Regions from separate parts of the Exiguobacterium sp. s91 genome, predicted to be linked through region 1. Evidence: predicted binding sites of a transcription regulator. Region 1 holds the regulator's gene; the other holds the start of a gene.
What was found. The regulator Rex, encoded in region 1, represses fermentation and respiration genes when NADH is low (regulators of the CRP and FNR family bind a similar motif). The targets are predictions, from matches to a motif close to TTGTGAAATATTTCACAA.
Positions count from the first base shown of each region.

Region 1 (8,103 bases):
ATCATCGATCGCTTTAATGTAGATATCGCTGAATGTCGATGGCATTCCTGGATCGTTTCCGAAGACTTTCATCGCGAGGAGTTGTGTTTCCGGAGCGACCCCTTTGATGCCGCCGTTTGCTTCATCGCCGTTTGCTCCGACCGTACCCGCGACGTGCATCCCGTGCATCGATGCGCCCGCACCTAAATCACGGATTTCGCTATCGTGATCGGCATAGTTATAGCCGTACGGTACTTTTTCCGTGAAGTATTTTCCTTTTAAACCTTTTGTTTCTTTCGCACTATCGACTTTCGAAGAAGTCAAATCGATCTTCGTCTCAGGGCTCAAGACCATGTCCTTATGCGATGGATCGATTCCCGTATCGATGACGGCAACGATTGTTCCTTCCCCTTTAAAACCATAGTCCTGCCATGTTTCCTTCGCATTGACCATGTCCTTGCTGTACAGCATGTCTGGCTTTGCACCTTTAGCAACTTCCGGACGCGCGTATTCATGGGCGATATGTACGCTCTTGACTCCGTTGAGTTTTTTAATGTCTTCGATGTCGCCGAACTTAACTTCACCACTGAATCCGTTGATGACGGTCGTGAAGCTCTCCTTATATGTAACGGGAATTGATTTTTTAGCGATGGCTGACTTGACCGATTTTTGGACGCTGACGAGGCGATCTTTGATCGACTCTTTTTCGGCATTGCTCAATGTGCTATACCGCTTGTTTTGAGCCTGGGCGATTTGAATCGCCGGCTTCTCTTCCATCTCGATGACGACACGGACTTTATCCGATTGTTTGTAGTTCTTCTCTTGCCCCGATTTCTTCAGCGAGAGCGCTTGCGGTTTTTGACCCGTTGCTTTGTCTTGCGACGACAGTGCACCTTGCGCACTGACTAGATTGGAAGACGTCATTAAGACGGCTGCCATAAGTGCAATCTTCTTCTTCATGCGTTCGTTTTCCCCTTTTCTGTAAAACCATAGTAGTACTACTGATAAAACAGTTAAACGAAAATTCTGTATATTTAGTTTAATGAATTTAATGGAAATAAACAATTTATATTTGTCTATTTTTTTAATTTATTTGTTTTACATGACATTTTATATTTGTAAGGAATTTAACTGGGAGTAAAATAAAAACTCCTCGACGCTTCGAGGAGTTAGATATTTGGTATTGGTGGAGACTATCGGGATCGAACCGACGACCTTTTGGCTGCCAGCCAAACGCTCTCCCAGCTGAGCTAAGCCCCCATGAATTATCTTTAGTATACGCATCACTAACTGCTTTATCAATATAAAAAGAACGCTTTCATAAAAAAGAATCCCTTCCAAAATCGTCGGAAGGAATTCACGATTCATTTATTCAATTCACGCATCAAGTCCGCCTGTCGTTCAAGCTCTGCCTGTTGCTCGAGGATCAAGACCTTTTTGTACGTCCGCGCAGAAATCAAGATGCTGATCTCATAGAGAACGAACAATGGCACCGAGATCATCAAGTGTGACGTCACATCCGGCGGTGCGATCAATGCCGCAACGACGAACAGCACAAAGTACGCATATTTCCGATTCTTTCGCATGAAATATGGCGTCACGAGACCAAGACGCGTCAGGAACATCGTCACGACCGGCAATTGGAACAGAAGACCGAACGGCATCGTCAATCGGATTAAGAAACTGAAGTAGTTCTCGACTCCAATGACTTGTTCGATTCCGAGCTCTTTCCCGAGATCTGTTGAGACTTCAAGCAAGAAGGGAAGCAACCAGAAATACGAGAAGGCTACGCCAGCCAAAAATAGAAAGAAGATGACCGGAATATACGTCAATGTCGCTTTTTGCTCCTTGTCATAAAGTCCTGGTCGGACGAATGCCCAGAGTTGATACATCCAGAACGGTGACGCTAAAATCAGCGCAATGATGAACGCAAGATTCAAATACAACATTAAAGGATCGGCGACGTTGAAGGCATTCAAACCGATGCCGAGCTCTTTTAAGTCCGCTTGCAAGAAGCGAACGAGCGGTCGGACGAGCGGAAATGCGACAGCGAACAGGACGACGACGATGATAAGCGACCAGACGATCCGCTTGCGCAGTTCGTCAAGGTGCGACGTCATGCTTTGCTCTTGATCAACCGTCATGATTCAATCACTTCTCTTTCGGTTCGTCCTTTTTATCGTCGTCCATGATGCCGTTCGTGGCATTCTTGAACTCTTTCAATGTCTGACCCGCAGCGCGTCCGAATTCTGGTAACTTCTTCGGTCCGAAGATGATCAACGCGACGACCGCGATTAATCCGATGCTCGCTGGTCCGATACCTAGTGTGAGCGGGATAAGGTTTTCCATTATGATTTCACTCCTTCAGCTGATTGCGAATAATGCTTCATGAAATAAACTAACGACTGCAACTCGATCGATAAATCGATGTGATGGACCCGGACGCTCGCTGGCACGTTCAACCGCGCTGGCGTAAAGTTCAGGATGCCTGTCACACCATACTCGACTAACTCATCCGCTACTGACTGTGCGAACTGCGATGGAACCGTCAAGATGGCAACATCGACCTGATTCGCTTCGATTTGTTCTTTCATGTCCGAAACATGATAGATTGGAACGTCATGCGTCGTTGTTCCGACCTTCTCTTCGTCCGCATCAAACGCAACGACTATCCGAGTACTATTATTCTTTAAAAAGTTATAATTTGCAAACGCTGTTCCGAGATGACCGACCCCGATTAAGGCAACATTCGTCACCTCATCTTGATTCAAGGTTTTGCGGAAAAACGTTAAGAGATGTTGAACGTTATACCCATACCCCTTCTTCCCTAATGCCCCAAAGTAGGAAAAATCGCGACGAATCGTTGCTGAATCAACCTTCACCGCCTCGCTTAACTCAGCAGAAGAGACGCGGAGCTTGCCTGAATTGTATAAACTTTGGATGAAGCGATAATATAGCGGCAACCGTTTTGCTGTCGCTTGTGGAATTTTTGTGTCTGGTCCATTCATCCTGCAGTTCCCCCTTCGGCCACATCCATCGTGGCACCCAAATCTTTGCAAAAAGCTTTCTACTCTCCTTGATTGTAAACCACTTCACATAGAGTCACAAATAATATATTCCGCAGGACCTTGCGCTTTTGTTCGTGATAGACTAAAGGGTGGAAGGATGGATGGAAATGATACTCTTACAAGTCAATCAACTCTCGAAATCATTCGGCGTCGAGCCGATTTTAGAAAATATCAAACTGGAAGTACAAGAGCGAGATCGGATTGCGCTCGTCGGACGAAACGGTGCCGGTAAATCGACCTTGCTCAAAATCATCGCTGGTGAACTCAGTCATGACTCGGGCGACATCATGAAAGGCAAGGATGTCAAAATCGGTTATCTCGCGCAAGACAGTGGTCTCGAATCGAATGAGACGATCTGGAACGAGATGCTGACCGTCTTCGAACATCTCCAGGAACAAGAACGAACACTGCGCCGGATGGAAATCGAAATGGGCATGGAGCATATCTTGAACGACCCGGTCGCTTACGATCGTCTCTTGAAGACGTACGATCAAGCGCAACACGACTTCTCAGAAGCCGGTGGTTATCAGTTCGAAGCGAATATCCGCTCCGTTTTGCACGGCATGCGCTTTTATCCGGATGATTACTCGCGCCGGATTCAGACATTATCCGGTGGTCAACGGACACGGCTTGCCTTAGCAAAGATGCTCCTGCAAGCACCAGAGCTCCTCATTCTCGATGAGCCGACCAACCACCTCGATATCGATACGCTTGCTTGGCTTGAAAGCTACCTCGGTGGTTATCGTGGTGCCGTCCTGATCGTCTCGCACGACCGGTACTTCCTCGACCAAGTCGTCAATGTCGTCTACGAACTGTCGCGCAATGTCTGTCGTAAGTTCACGGGGAACTATACGAAGTACTTGGAGCAAAAAGCGGCCTTATACGATCAGGAAATGAAGCAGTTTGAACAGCAGCAAGAAGAGATCGCGAAGATGCAGGACTTCATTCAACGGAACATCGCCCGGGCGACGACGACAAAACGTGCCCAAAGTGTCCGGAAGCGGCTCGAGAAGGTCGACCGGCTCGACCGACCAGATGGGGATGAGCGTAGCACGGTCCTGTCCTTCCCGATTGAAAAACAGAGCGGGAATGACGTTCTTCAAGTCAATCAATTGGCGATCGGTTACGAAGAAGCTGTCTCAAAAGACATCACCTTCCGCTTGCAACGCGGTGAATCACTGGCACTCGTCGGACCGAATGGAATCGGGAAGTCGACGCTCTTAAAAGTCCTCGTCGGTCGCTTACGCCCCCTCTTCGGTGATTTCCGTTTCGGAACCGGCGTCTCGATCGGATATTACGATCAAGAGCAGGCGGAACTCAATGATCGGAACCGTGTCATTGATGAGATTTGGAACGAATGGCCACTGATGCGTGAACAAGAAGTCCGGTCTGTCCTCGGGCAATTCTTGTTTAGCGGTGACGATGTTTTCAAGATCGTCCATGAGTTATCCGGTGGCGAACGCGGACGTCTCGCGCTCGCGAAACTGAAACTCCGGAAGACGAACGTCCTTGTCCTCGATGAGCCGACGAACCACTTGGATCTGGATTCGAAGATGGTCCTTGAAAACGCCCTCGTCGACTACGAAGGGACATTGCTATTCGTCTCCCACGACCGTTACTTCATTGACCGGATCGCGACCCGCGTCATCGAGATGAGTGAAGCCGGCGTGACGGAATACCTCGGTGATTATTCGTACTACACGGAGAAAAAGGCGGAGCAAGAAGAGATTGCGCGTCTTGAAGCAGAGGAAGCAAAAGCCGCAAAGGTCACTGCGTCGAAGACGATCGACAAGGAAGCACAGAAAGAAGAACGCAAGCGCCGTCAGCAGATTGAGCAACTTGAACAAGACATCGAGCGGCTCGAACAGCGTTCGGCAGAAATTGAACAATTACTCTGTGAACCGGAAGTCTTCAATGATATTCCGAAAGCGACAGCTCTTTCAGCAGAACGTGACCAGATTGATGTCGATCTGCTCGAATTGATGGAACGATGGGAGAACCAACACTGATGCGGACGAAAAGTTTTTTCATTAACTTGATTCAAGGACTGCTATCCGGCATCCTTTATTTCGTACCGATGTATGCGGACTACGTGTCCACCTTCATCCGGCCGGATGCTTTTAATGCCGCGCTTCCTTTGTTCCTCCTGATTTCTTGTATGATCGGTCTCGTCATCCAGACATGGAGCGGTCTTTTCGTCAGTTTACTTTCGGGATTATGCTGTACGCTCCTGACGACACAGCTATTCGTCGAACTCACTGACCCGTTGATCTTATCGTATTACGGTAGTGTCTCACCGCTCACCGCTTTCTTGATCAGCTGTGTCGGCATTTGGGCACTCGCGATCGTCTTTTATTTGCTCGATGGCTATCAGTACAGTAAACGTCATGGTCTTGAAGCCTCTTCAAACGAAATCGATCCGCAACCTTGAAGTCCGATCGCTTAATCAGATGAACGACATGAGAAAAAGGAGTGGAGATTCCGGTAGCTAGACCGGTCTCTCCACTCCTTTTCGTTTGAATCGAAACGTTCCTCGTCAAAATAGATCGTACGATGAATCAAGCATTCACACTACTATCATTTTGTCGGTCGGGCAATCGTAAACGTCTTCCCGATCGTCGCATAATCATTCCCTGCTAAACGAGCGACAGCCTTCAATCCTGCTGCGTCAATCCGGAACGACTCGACGAGTTCATCCGCGACGTGATAACGCAGTACTTCCCCAATCAAAAGATCGGCACCTTCTAGCTCGACATGTTGCGTCAAGCGCATCTCGAAGCGGATTTTCGCTTCGGCGATTCCAGGTACTTCGATCGCGTCACTATCGACGAGCGTCAAATCCGTCCGTTCGAGCTCACTTTCACCATAAGCAAGTGGCGCTGCTGTCTCATTGACTGCGTCGACGATCTCTTCGCTGACGATATGGATGACATAACTTTGTTTCGCCAAGATGTTACGTGCCGTATCCTTCTGACCCTGATCCGTCCGTTGTACGGCAATCACCAGTTGTGGCGGACTGCTTGATGCGACCGTAAAGAAGGAAAACGGTGCGGCGTTGACCGTCCCGTCTTCTCCTTGCGTTGTTACGAAAGCAATCGGACGCGGAATGATGCTTCCGATCAGTAATTTATAATTGTCTTTTGCGCTAAGCGTTGATGCCTCGAACTTCATGAATGACCCACCTTTTTCCTCACCCGATGAGTGCAGCGAGTGAATAGTCTCCAGCACCGATCATCGCTACACCAAGGGCGATGACGATCAATGCCATGTTGTATTCGTACCCGTTCTGCGTCACCCAGTAACCATTCGCACCGTGTACTTTAACGATCGCGACAAGCATCGATCCAATGATGAGGAGCGCTGCGATCCAGAGGAATACGCCTCCTGCGAACAATAAGCCGCCGATCAATTCAGCAAGACCCGCTGTAATCGCGAGTGCCTTCCCTGGCTTCATGCCGATCGATTCGAACCAACCGCCTGTTCCAGCGATTCCGTGTCCGCCGAACCAACCAAATAATTTTTGTGTCCCGTGTGCAGCGAATGTTAAGCCGATGATTAAACGAATAATTAAAAGTCCTGTATCCATCATTTCTCTCTTCTCCTTTTACCTAATGTATTTTAGTTACTTTAAGTAACTCAATAAACAGACTATATCTTATCACTTACTAAAAGTAAATAGATTTGTTTTAGTTCAAGACGTTACATTAAGTAAAATGATTCGATTTTTTTAGCAGAAGCGGGTATACTACAACTATAGAAAGGATGAGTGCTGATGGAAGAAGTCGCAATCCAACCGGCTCTTTGTCCCAAAGTCGAACATGCCTTTGAAATCTTAGGTAAGAAATGGACGGGTCTGATTTTGCGTCACTTGTTGACGAAGACATGTCGTTTCAATGAGATTCAAGATGCCATTCCCGAATTATCAGGTCGTATGCTCACGGAACGTATGAAGGAGCTCGAAGCGGAAGGCATCGTCATCCGGACTGTCATTCCCGATCGTCCGATTAAGATTCAATACAGTTTGACCGACAAAGGGCGCCAACTCGAACCGGTCATTCGTTCCATTGAGGAATGGGCCGAACTACAAGACTAATGTATAGAAAAGCATCTTCTTTGGAAGGTGCTTTTTTATATGTCCTTTGACATTGATAATCATTATCAATTAAAGTAGAGAAGTACAGTGAAAGGAGGAAGATGCATGCATATCGCGATTGGATTCGTCAGCATGTCCGGTAATACGGAAGATATCGTCTCGCTCATTCAACATGAACTCGAGCAACACGATGTCGACGTGACGATCACGGAACTAGATCAATTCGTCGGGGAGGACTTATCACGTTTTGATGGTCTATTACTCGGCTCATATACATGGGGAGACGGTGATTTACCGTATGAAGCAGAAGACTTCGTCGAGGAGCTACGGGAACAATCCTTAGACGGGATACCGGCTGCTGCTTTTGGTTCGGGGGATCTTGATTATCCGAAGTACTGCGCAGCGGTTGATTTGATTGAAGACGCGTTAAAAGAAGCTGGGGCGACCCTCGTCACGGATGGCTTGAAGATTGAGTTTGATCCGAATACCCCGGAGAAACAGGCCGCTTGCCGCGCATTCGCACAGACGTTTCATCGCTTTTTACGACAGGTTCATTCTTGAGTGTCGTTTGAATCCGTACTGTAAGGGAATCGTTAAAACAGACTCTATGAAAGTGAGATGAATGTTTTATGACGATTCAAGCACTTGTCTTTGACGTCTACGGTACATTATTCGATGTCCATTCCGTCAAAGAAAAAGCCGAAGAACTTTACCCGGGTCACGGAGAAGCGATCAGCAAACGCTGGCGGGAGAAACAACTGGAGTACTCTTTCCTCCGACAATTGAACGGACAGTATGTGCCGTTCAGCCAAGTGACACAAGATGCTCTCCGCTATACGTTACTCGAACTGAAGCTCCATGTGACCGAGGAACAAATCACGACCTTAATGGAGACGTACCTGACGCTTAATGTATATCCCGAAGTTAGCTCCGTTCTCGAGACGATGGCGGACAAGCGCCTAG
Region 1 covers NZ_JACSMZ010000001.1:4,649-12,751, reverse strand. The annotation lists gene KNQ06_RS00105 (S8 family serine peptidase) at 1-939, opposite strand, end outside; tRNA gene KNQ06_RS00100 (tRNA-Ala) at 1,164-1,239, opposite strand; gene tatC (twin-arginine translocase subunit TatC) at 1,344-2,123, opposite strand; gene KNQ06_RS00090 (twin-arginine translocase TatA/TatE family subunit) at 2,131-2,328, opposite strand; gene KNQ06_RS00085 (redox-sensing transcriptional repressor Rex) at 2,328-2,987, opposite strand; gene KNQ06_RS00080 (ATP-binding cassette domain-containing protein) at 3,155-5,056, shown strand; gene KNQ06_RS00075 (hypothetical protein) at 5,056-5,478, shown strand; gene KNQ06_RS00070 (flavin reductase family protein) at 5,625-6,218, opposite strand; gene KNQ06_RS00065 (DoxX family protein) at 6,238-6,636, opposite strand; gene KNQ06_RS00060 (winged helix-turn-helix transcriptional regulator) at 6,820-7,140, shown strand; gene KNQ06_RS00055 (flavodoxin) at 7,246-7,701, shown strand; gene KNQ06_RS00050 (haloacid dehalogenase type II) at 7,770-8,103, shown strand, end outside.

Region 2 (8,103 bases), on a different contig from region 1:
AACGAGGTGACGGACATGGACATTCCCCGTTGTGAAACGATTGCGATTGATGAACAACGTGCGTCTGAAATCGGACATATCGTTGATACGATTCCGACGCTTGAAATCGGAAAGCTATTTAAGATTCTTTCGGATGCGACACGACTGCGAATCGTTTATGCGCTGACGATCGAAGAAGAACTATGCGTTTGTGATGTCTCGGCCTCTGTCGACTGTTCGATCGCGACAGCGTCGCATCATCTTCGATCTTTGTTGAAACAAGGACTCGTCAAGTTTCGAAAAGACGGTAAAGTCGTCTATTATTCCTTGGATGACCATCATGTGTCATCGCTTGTACATATGGCGATGGAACATGTACAAGAGGGAAAAGCAATGCCTGAATGAGTCTTTAGAATAAACGAAAAGCGCAGCTTTAGCTGCGCTTTTCGTTTATTCTAAAGACGATTGTTCTGATCCTTTTGGAGCGAAGTGGTGGAAGAAAAAGACCGTGGCACTAATCAATAAAAAGGACAGGATGGAGAGAGCGAGACACATCCATTTATATGTAGCGATTAAAGTATCTGATTGTTGTAATTTGGCTTGAAGCGTTTTATACAAATCATCTTTCACACGGGATAAGTCTTCGAGAATCGTTTGAGTCGTCTGAGTCGACTGTCTAGCAAGACGTTTTGCGGCTGTTGGACTTTGACGTTCATAGACAACAAACACGCGTTCAATCTCGGACTCCCAGACATTGTTGCGGCGAAGAAGATCTTTAATCGTCCCTGGAGTAGTCGACGATTGGTTCAGACTATTGCGCAAATCATGGATTTTAGACGTTGAAAAGTAATATTGTTCGATATAACGATTATCTTCATACAATAAGAGACCACGAACCGCATTAGCACGATCTCGATTGTGTTCGACCAACTGATCTACCTGATTGATTAACGGTATATCATGATCCTTCATTTGCTCGGTCATCGTTGCAATCGTCCGATAACCGGATAACGCATAGATGATCGGGATAGAGGCGAATAAGCTGACCAAGAAAATCAGCAGAATACGCTGACGCCAAAGAGAGTGCATGCAATCATTCCTTTAAATAAAAGACATGTCATAAGCTTAACTACTATCGTAAAAAAAGTGAAGCCTGTCTATTTTTTGAATAGGGATAATGACTGAAAAAGTGAATAATACTCATAAAAAAGCAGGAAAGATGATGCAATACGAGAAGCTGTTTTAAGAAGATGAAAAAAGCACAGCTAAGCTGCGCTTGGTGTTAAAACGAATACGAATGTTCCTTGTAATTGCCGAAGACAGTGTGGATTTCCGAGAATGTAACGAATGCATTCGGTTCGACAGAAGAGACGATTTCTTGCAAACGGACGATTTCATTATTTTGAACGACGACATATACCATTTTTTTCGTTCGGTTGGAATATCCTCCACGTGCATCGAGAATCGTGACACCACGACCGAGTTCTTTTGTAATGACTTCATTGATTTCATCTGCTTTCTCACAAATGATGATACATTGCTTAGAAGCAGAATAGAAACTGTAAACCGTCTGAAGGGCTTTGGCACGAACAAAGCTCATGATGAGAGCATACATAACGTGTTTAAGATCAAATACCCACCATACAAGGATGTAGATGACAAGATCTTGCATCAGAAATATACGAGGAAGTGGCCAGTTATGAAAACGAGCAAAGAAAAACTTTCCGAGAATATCAAGCCCTCCAGTTGAAGCACCACCGAAGAAGATCAATGCCATTGCAAGACCAGAGACTAGACCAGCAAAGATGGAAGCGACGAGTGGATCGTTTAAAGATTCCGGAACGATTTGAGTCGGAATCCAGTCAATTAAAAAGGAAGAAGCAATGACGATAATTCCAGATAAGAACATGAATCGTTTGCGTAGGAAACGGAAACCTAAAAGGAAGAGGGGAATGTTTAAGAGCAATTGCGTTAATCCAATTGGCGTGTGGAAGAGCTCTTGAATAATGAGCGTGATCCCCATGATACCGCCTGATCCGATATCATTTGGAGATAGTAGTAGGCTGATGTAAAGGGAATACAGCAACGTACCAATGATTAAGAAACTGATTTTTTCAACTCTCTTTTTCTGTGGGTGTGTTGTAGTCATGGCAATATGATGAGTGACCTCATGCTCCTCCTTCTGTGAGTATCTGCATGCAAGAGTACGCTCATATGCATAAAATTTCAACCCTTCTTATGAAAAAAGATGAAAAAGGGTACGTTTTTTTAGGAAGGTGATGAAAATGAAGAAAATGTTATGGATTCTTGGTTGTATCTGCTTAGGAATACTAGTTGGGATTCGTCTTTTCGAACAACCCAATGAAAAAAATCAATCATCCATTTGGCATGATGGTGATCTTGTAGCGAGACAAGTAGGTGCCTCGATGATGAATACGGTAGCGGTTCGTCAATTAGCCGAACAACTTCCGTTCTCATCAGAATTAAAACAGGTAGATGTCGAAGGAGAATCGTTACGTCTTGCCTATGAAGTGACAGGAAAAGAGCGACAAGCTTGGATTGGTACCGATACCGGAACACTACAAGTGAATCAGGATTTTTTGAAGGCTCGGTTATCTAAAGTTCTGATGCATCATACGCTTGTTTTATTTTCAACGATTCCTGATTTAACCGATCTTGAAATTCACTACACGGATCCGTATTCAGGTGCAGATTTTACGATGGACCGGAAAACATTCGACGCCTACACTCCGACCGATATCGAACGAGCTACTTCATCTTCTAGACGCTTTAATCGGGTTGTCATTGATGGTTATGTGCTCGATGCATCAAGGCGAAACACGTTCTTTGAACGCTTCGCATCACGACTACGAATTCAAACTAATTAGTTGTATAAAGCAAGAAAAGGCATTTTTCACAATCTCGACACAATGATATCGTTTACATCTCGTTCTTTTATAAAAACGATAAAACAGGTCTATTCAATACTTGAACATCTTTTAAGATGGAAGTATGATAATAAATGAACAAACATTGTGAAGTGTTGAACAAAAGAAAGAGAGGTTTCTACGATGAACGAGGTAGAAGCATTAGAAGGATTACGGAATAAAGCAATCAAGTCGACGCGCATGCTACAAATGCGTCCTCTCGAGTACTTAGTTCGTGCCATGCTAGCAGGAATTTTCATTGGATTTGCAATTATTTTTACCTTAAAAGCAATTAACGGTCTATATATGGCGGAGTCACCTGTTGCGACACTTGTCGGTGGACTGACCTTCGGAGTGGCACTCGTCCTGATCGTTTACGGTGGGGCAGAGCTGTTCACAGGAAATACGATGTATTTCACGACGGCGACGATGCGCGGCTATACGACGAAGATGGATACGATGAAGGTCTGGTTGATCTGTCTGATTGGAAATGGACTTGGAGGATTAGCGTTTGCGCTACTCTTTTCTCAAACAGGAATCATCCAAGAGCTTGGTATGAACAACTGGTTATTTTCTGTCTCAGAAACGAAGATCCACCATACGACGTGGGAAATCTTCACACGAGCTATCTTCTGTAACTGGATGGTCTGTTTAGCGATTTTCATTCCAAAGAACATGAAGAATGAGTTGGCGCAGATCATGATGATGATGGTACTCGTCGCAGTATTCTTTGCTTCTGGATTTGATCACGTCATCGCCAATATGGCATTGTTCTCCATTGCGTTAGTCGTACCACATCCGGATACGATCACATTTGCCGGAGCGATGCATAACCTGTTGCCAGCTTTAGCTGGGAACATCATTGGTGGAGCAGTCTTCATGGGAATGATCTATACGTGGCTGAATAAAGAAAAATTAGAAGTAGATGAATCACGTCAATCCACGACACCTGTTCATATTGCTTCGAAACAAAATGCATAATCAAAAAGCAGCTGTCGCGACAGCTGCTTTTTTCATTCATTCCATATGTTGAAAGCGATCGACGTCTGCAGCCAGTTCTTCGTAAATCGTCTCGACGATTTGTGCATCATCGAAGAGCCCGAGGACGTTATCGTCCGGTAAGGCGTCAACAGGAGACGTGAAGTACAGAACGGCCGTCAATAACAATTGTTCCTGCTCCGCATGCATTTCGAATTTTTTCTGATAGAGAGCACGAAGCATTTCAAGCAGTTGTTTTAATTGAAAATAAAGGACGAGTTCTGCCTCGCGTTCGATGTCCGAGCTTTCTGTAGACGCGATATCTTGCGTCAAGTGCGCAAGTCCGATTTCTGCTCGAACTAACAATTCTTGCTGTGCTTTTTCATCACCAACGAGGTCGAGTGCCTGTCGGTGAAAATACGTATAAGCCGATTTAAAATCGCCGGGTGTGAATTCCATGGTGATGCCTCCTTCTCTTCTCTTTCTAGTTTCGCCTTATTTCTTGCAAAATTGCAACTATTTCGTGAAAATAAAGATACAAGAAAGGGGATTACATAATGCCGACACAAGCAGAATTACAACAATACGCGTCTTTAGCCGTGCGTACGGGAATTAATCTACAACCAGGACAACAACTCGAGGTGCGTGCAGGAATCGAAAATTTGCCGCTCGTTCGTGAAATCACGCGTGTCGCCTACGAAGTAGGAGCTACGCAAGTATATGTACAGTGGTCAGATGATGAGATGACGAAAATCCGTTATTTCGATGCACCGGAAGAGTCGTTTGATACGTTCCCGGATTGGTTAAAAGCACGTTACGACCAACTGGCAGAAGAAAAGACAGCGTTCTTATCGGTCGTCAGTGAAGATCCAGATTTATTGAATGGCGTGGACTCGAGCCGAATCGCACGTGCGAATAAAGCAGCCGGTGTCGCTCTTGCTAATTGGCGGAAGTTCGTCATGAGTGACAATGTCAGCTGGTGTGTCGTAGCAGCACCTTCTGAAAGCTGGGCGAAGAAAGTGTTCCCTGATTCAGAGAATGCTGTTGAAGAGCTCTGGTCAGCTATTTTAAAGGCTACACGTGCCGATCAAGCGGATCCGGTCGCTGCATGGGCGGATCATGATCATAATCTGCGTTCAAAAGCAAAATTCCTGACAGAGAAGAAATACAAAACATTGCACTACACAGCTCCAGGAACAGAATTATCAATCGAATTACCAGAACGTCATGTTTGGTTAGGTGGCGGTGGTCCGAATGCAGATGGTGTTGATTTCATCGCGAATCTGCCGACAGAAGAAGTGTTCACGTTACCGAAAAAGACAGGTGTCAACGGACACGTCTCGAGCACAAAACCGCTTAGCTATAGTGGGAACTTGATTGATGAGTTCACACTCTGGTTCGAGAACGGAAAAATCGTTAAAGCGGAAGCGAAACAGGGTCAAGAAGCATTAGATGACTTGATTTCACTTGATGAAGGTGCACGTTATCTCGGAGAAGTTGCGCTCGTGCCGCACCGTTCGCCGATTTCTGACTCGGGTATCCTATTCTATAATACATTGTTTGATGAAAATGCTTCGTGCCACTTAGCGATTGGTCGTGCGTACTCGACGTGTCTCGAAAATGGTCCAAGCCTTTCAGCAGAAGAATTAGAAGCACAAGGCGCGAACGACTCGATGACGCATGTCGACTTCATGATTGGATCAGCGGATCTGTCGATTGAAGGAGAACTTGCAGACGGAACGCGTGAATCAGTCATGCGTGACGGAAACTGGTCAATCTAAACGAACAAAAAGGTGAGTCCGAATACGGAACTCACCTTTTCTTGTAAGATTCTTGTTATGCTTCTTCACCGATAATTTTCACTTCTGTCTCAAGTAAGATACCGAATTTTTCTTGAACCGTTTCTTGGACATGACGAATAAGCGCGATATAGTCGGATGCTGACGCATTCTCGACGTTGACGATGAAACCAGCGTGTTTCTTGGACACTTCAGCGCCACCGATGCGTGTTCCCTGTAAGTTGCTATCTTGAATCAGCTTCCCTGCAAAATAGCCTTCTGGACGTTTAAAGACGCTACCACAAGAAGGGTACTCGAGTGGTTGTTTCGTTTCTCGCTTATGCGTCAAATCATCCATGACTTCCTTGATCAATGCTGGGTCACCCTCTGTTAACGCAAATCGACCTTCGAGGATGATGTATTCTTTCTTTGAGAAGCAACTCGTCCGGTATCCCAGTTCGAGCTCATCATGTGAAATGTTCAACAGTTCTCCTTGTCGTGTCAATACAGTAGCGCTATGGAGACAATCCTTGACTTCACCACCGTATGCTCCCGCATTCATGATCAATGCGCCACCAATCGTTCCTGGAATCCCACAAGCGAATTCAAGACCGCTGAGCTGATGCGCGTAAGCTACACGAGACGCTTCGATGATTGCTGCGCCACTTTGAGCGACGAGCTCATGTCCTTCGACCGAGATATCGGTTAACTTCTCAAAGGAGAGGACAATGCCGCGAATGCCGCCATCACGTACGACAAGATTCGATCCGTTTCCAAGCAACGTCAAGGGAATACCTTGTTCGTAAGCATATCGGACGACAAAAGCTGTTTCTTCATAAGAAGTTGGGATGATGAATAAATCCGCGATTCCTCCCATTTTTGTATACGTATGATATTTTAAAGGTTCATTGATTAGTACGGACTCTTTTGAAATGCCTTCATACAGTCCCGTCATTACTTGTTCAGTCATTATGGTCTCAGTCCTTTTCGTGAATTCCTACCCAGCGCTCATGCGCTCAAAATATATTTTAACATTAATCGTGCGGTCGTTGTTCAACATACTGTTCCCAAAATACCGACTTATGCCGGGAATTGCAAGCACTAGGGAGTGAATGTCATCGATTAGTAATGAAAAATGTCACAGGAAAAGCAGGATCAGGAAGAGGAATGAAGCGAAAAGAACTCGGGAAAAGAGAAGTATAGAAGGAGGCGATGACGATGGAAAGTGAACGTTTATGGATGCGACCGTTCGAAGAAGAGGATTTTAGTTTTTATAAGTCACTTGTCCAAAATGAGCAAGTCATGCGTTATATCAATGGAGGCACTGCCTTAAGTGAAGATGAGGCACGAGAGTGGTTCGAACGGCAGTTGGAGCGATATTCGGATGAGCGACAAACTGGTTTTTTACTGTTGTTCATAAAAGAAACGAATGAACCGATTGGCTTTGCCGGATTATTGATGCAGGAAGTGGATGGGAAAGAAGAGTTAGAAGTCGGTTATTGGCTCGAACCAAAGCACTGGAAAGTCGGTTATGGTCGCGAAGCAGCAAAACGATTAATGATGGAGGCGTTCAATCGAGGGCATGATCGAATCATCTCGATCATTCATCCCGATAATCGTGCTTCGCAAAATGTCGCTCGTGCCAACGGGCTGAACTGGGAAAAAGATACGGTGTTTAGAGATGTTCCCGTCACGATTTACGCTGGACAACTATCACGACTTTGTCGTAACTAAAGAGGAGAGTTTTTATGTACGAATTTAACTTTGCGTCTTTTCATTCCATGACACCTGATACCTTATATGCACTTTTGAAATTACGAACGGATATCTTCGTCGTCGAGCAGGAGTGCGCGTATCCGGAGCTAGATGATCAAGATCAACAAGCGACACACCTAATCGTACGGAGTGAGAGCGGTCAAATCGTCGGATGCCTTCGGATGTATAATCATCCTACAAAAGGAGTAGCGATTGGACGGGTAGCTGTTCATCGTGATCACCGATCGGTTGGGTTAGCGAGACAAATGATGGAGAGAGCGATGGTACATTTGCAGAAAGAAGCTGCGATCTACTTACAGGCACAAGCACACCTAGAAGGGTTTTACGGATCGTTTGGTTTCGAAACCGTATCTGACCCTTATTTAGAAGATGATATTCCACATGTGGACATGCAGTTTCACGTAAAGGATTCGAAAAAAGACTTCACGTCAACGATGGATGAACCGATGAATAAGTAGAATGAACTTTTTTCGGAGGTGGATCAGTCATGAAGAAAGTGCTGGTCATTTTCGCTCTTAGTCTAATTGGCATCCTATCTTTAGGAGTCGGTATTTCGTATGCTCAATTGCAGGGGAACTATCGTGACTCGGAAAAAGAGTTGATGACGATCTTAGAGCGGCAACATGATTTATCAGCTTCCTCCTTTCTTGAAGTGCGCGCATCAT
Region 2 covers NZ_JACSMZ010000004.1:109,638-117,740, reverse strand. The annotation lists gene KNQ06_RS15060 (ArsR/SmtB family transcription factor) at 16-384, shown strand; gene KNQ06_RS15055 (CHASE3 domain-containing protein) at 430-1,068, opposite strand; gene KNQ06_RS15050 (YitT family protein) at 1,262-2,128, opposite strand; gene KNQ06_RS15045 (hypothetical protein) at 2,265-2,867, shown strand; gene KNQ06_RS15040 (formate/nitrite transporter family protein) at 3,051-3,887, shown strand; gene KNQ06_RS15035 (YkvA family protein) at 3,924-4,343, opposite strand; gene KNQ06_RS15030 (aminopeptidase) at 4,442-5,665, shown strand; gene murB (UDP-N-acetylmuramate dehydrogenase) at 5,721-6,632, opposite strand; gene KNQ06_RS15020 (GNAT family N-acetyltransferase) at 6,881-7,396, shown strand; gene KNQ06_RS15015 (GNAT family N-acetyltransferase) at 7,411-7,896, shown strand; gene KNQ06_RS15010 (hypothetical protein) at 7,926-8,103, shown strand, end outside.
Region 2: a site for Rex is predicted at 3,013-3,030, ahead of KNQ06_RS15040 (formate/nitrite transporter family protein). Genes of this name have one in related genera too.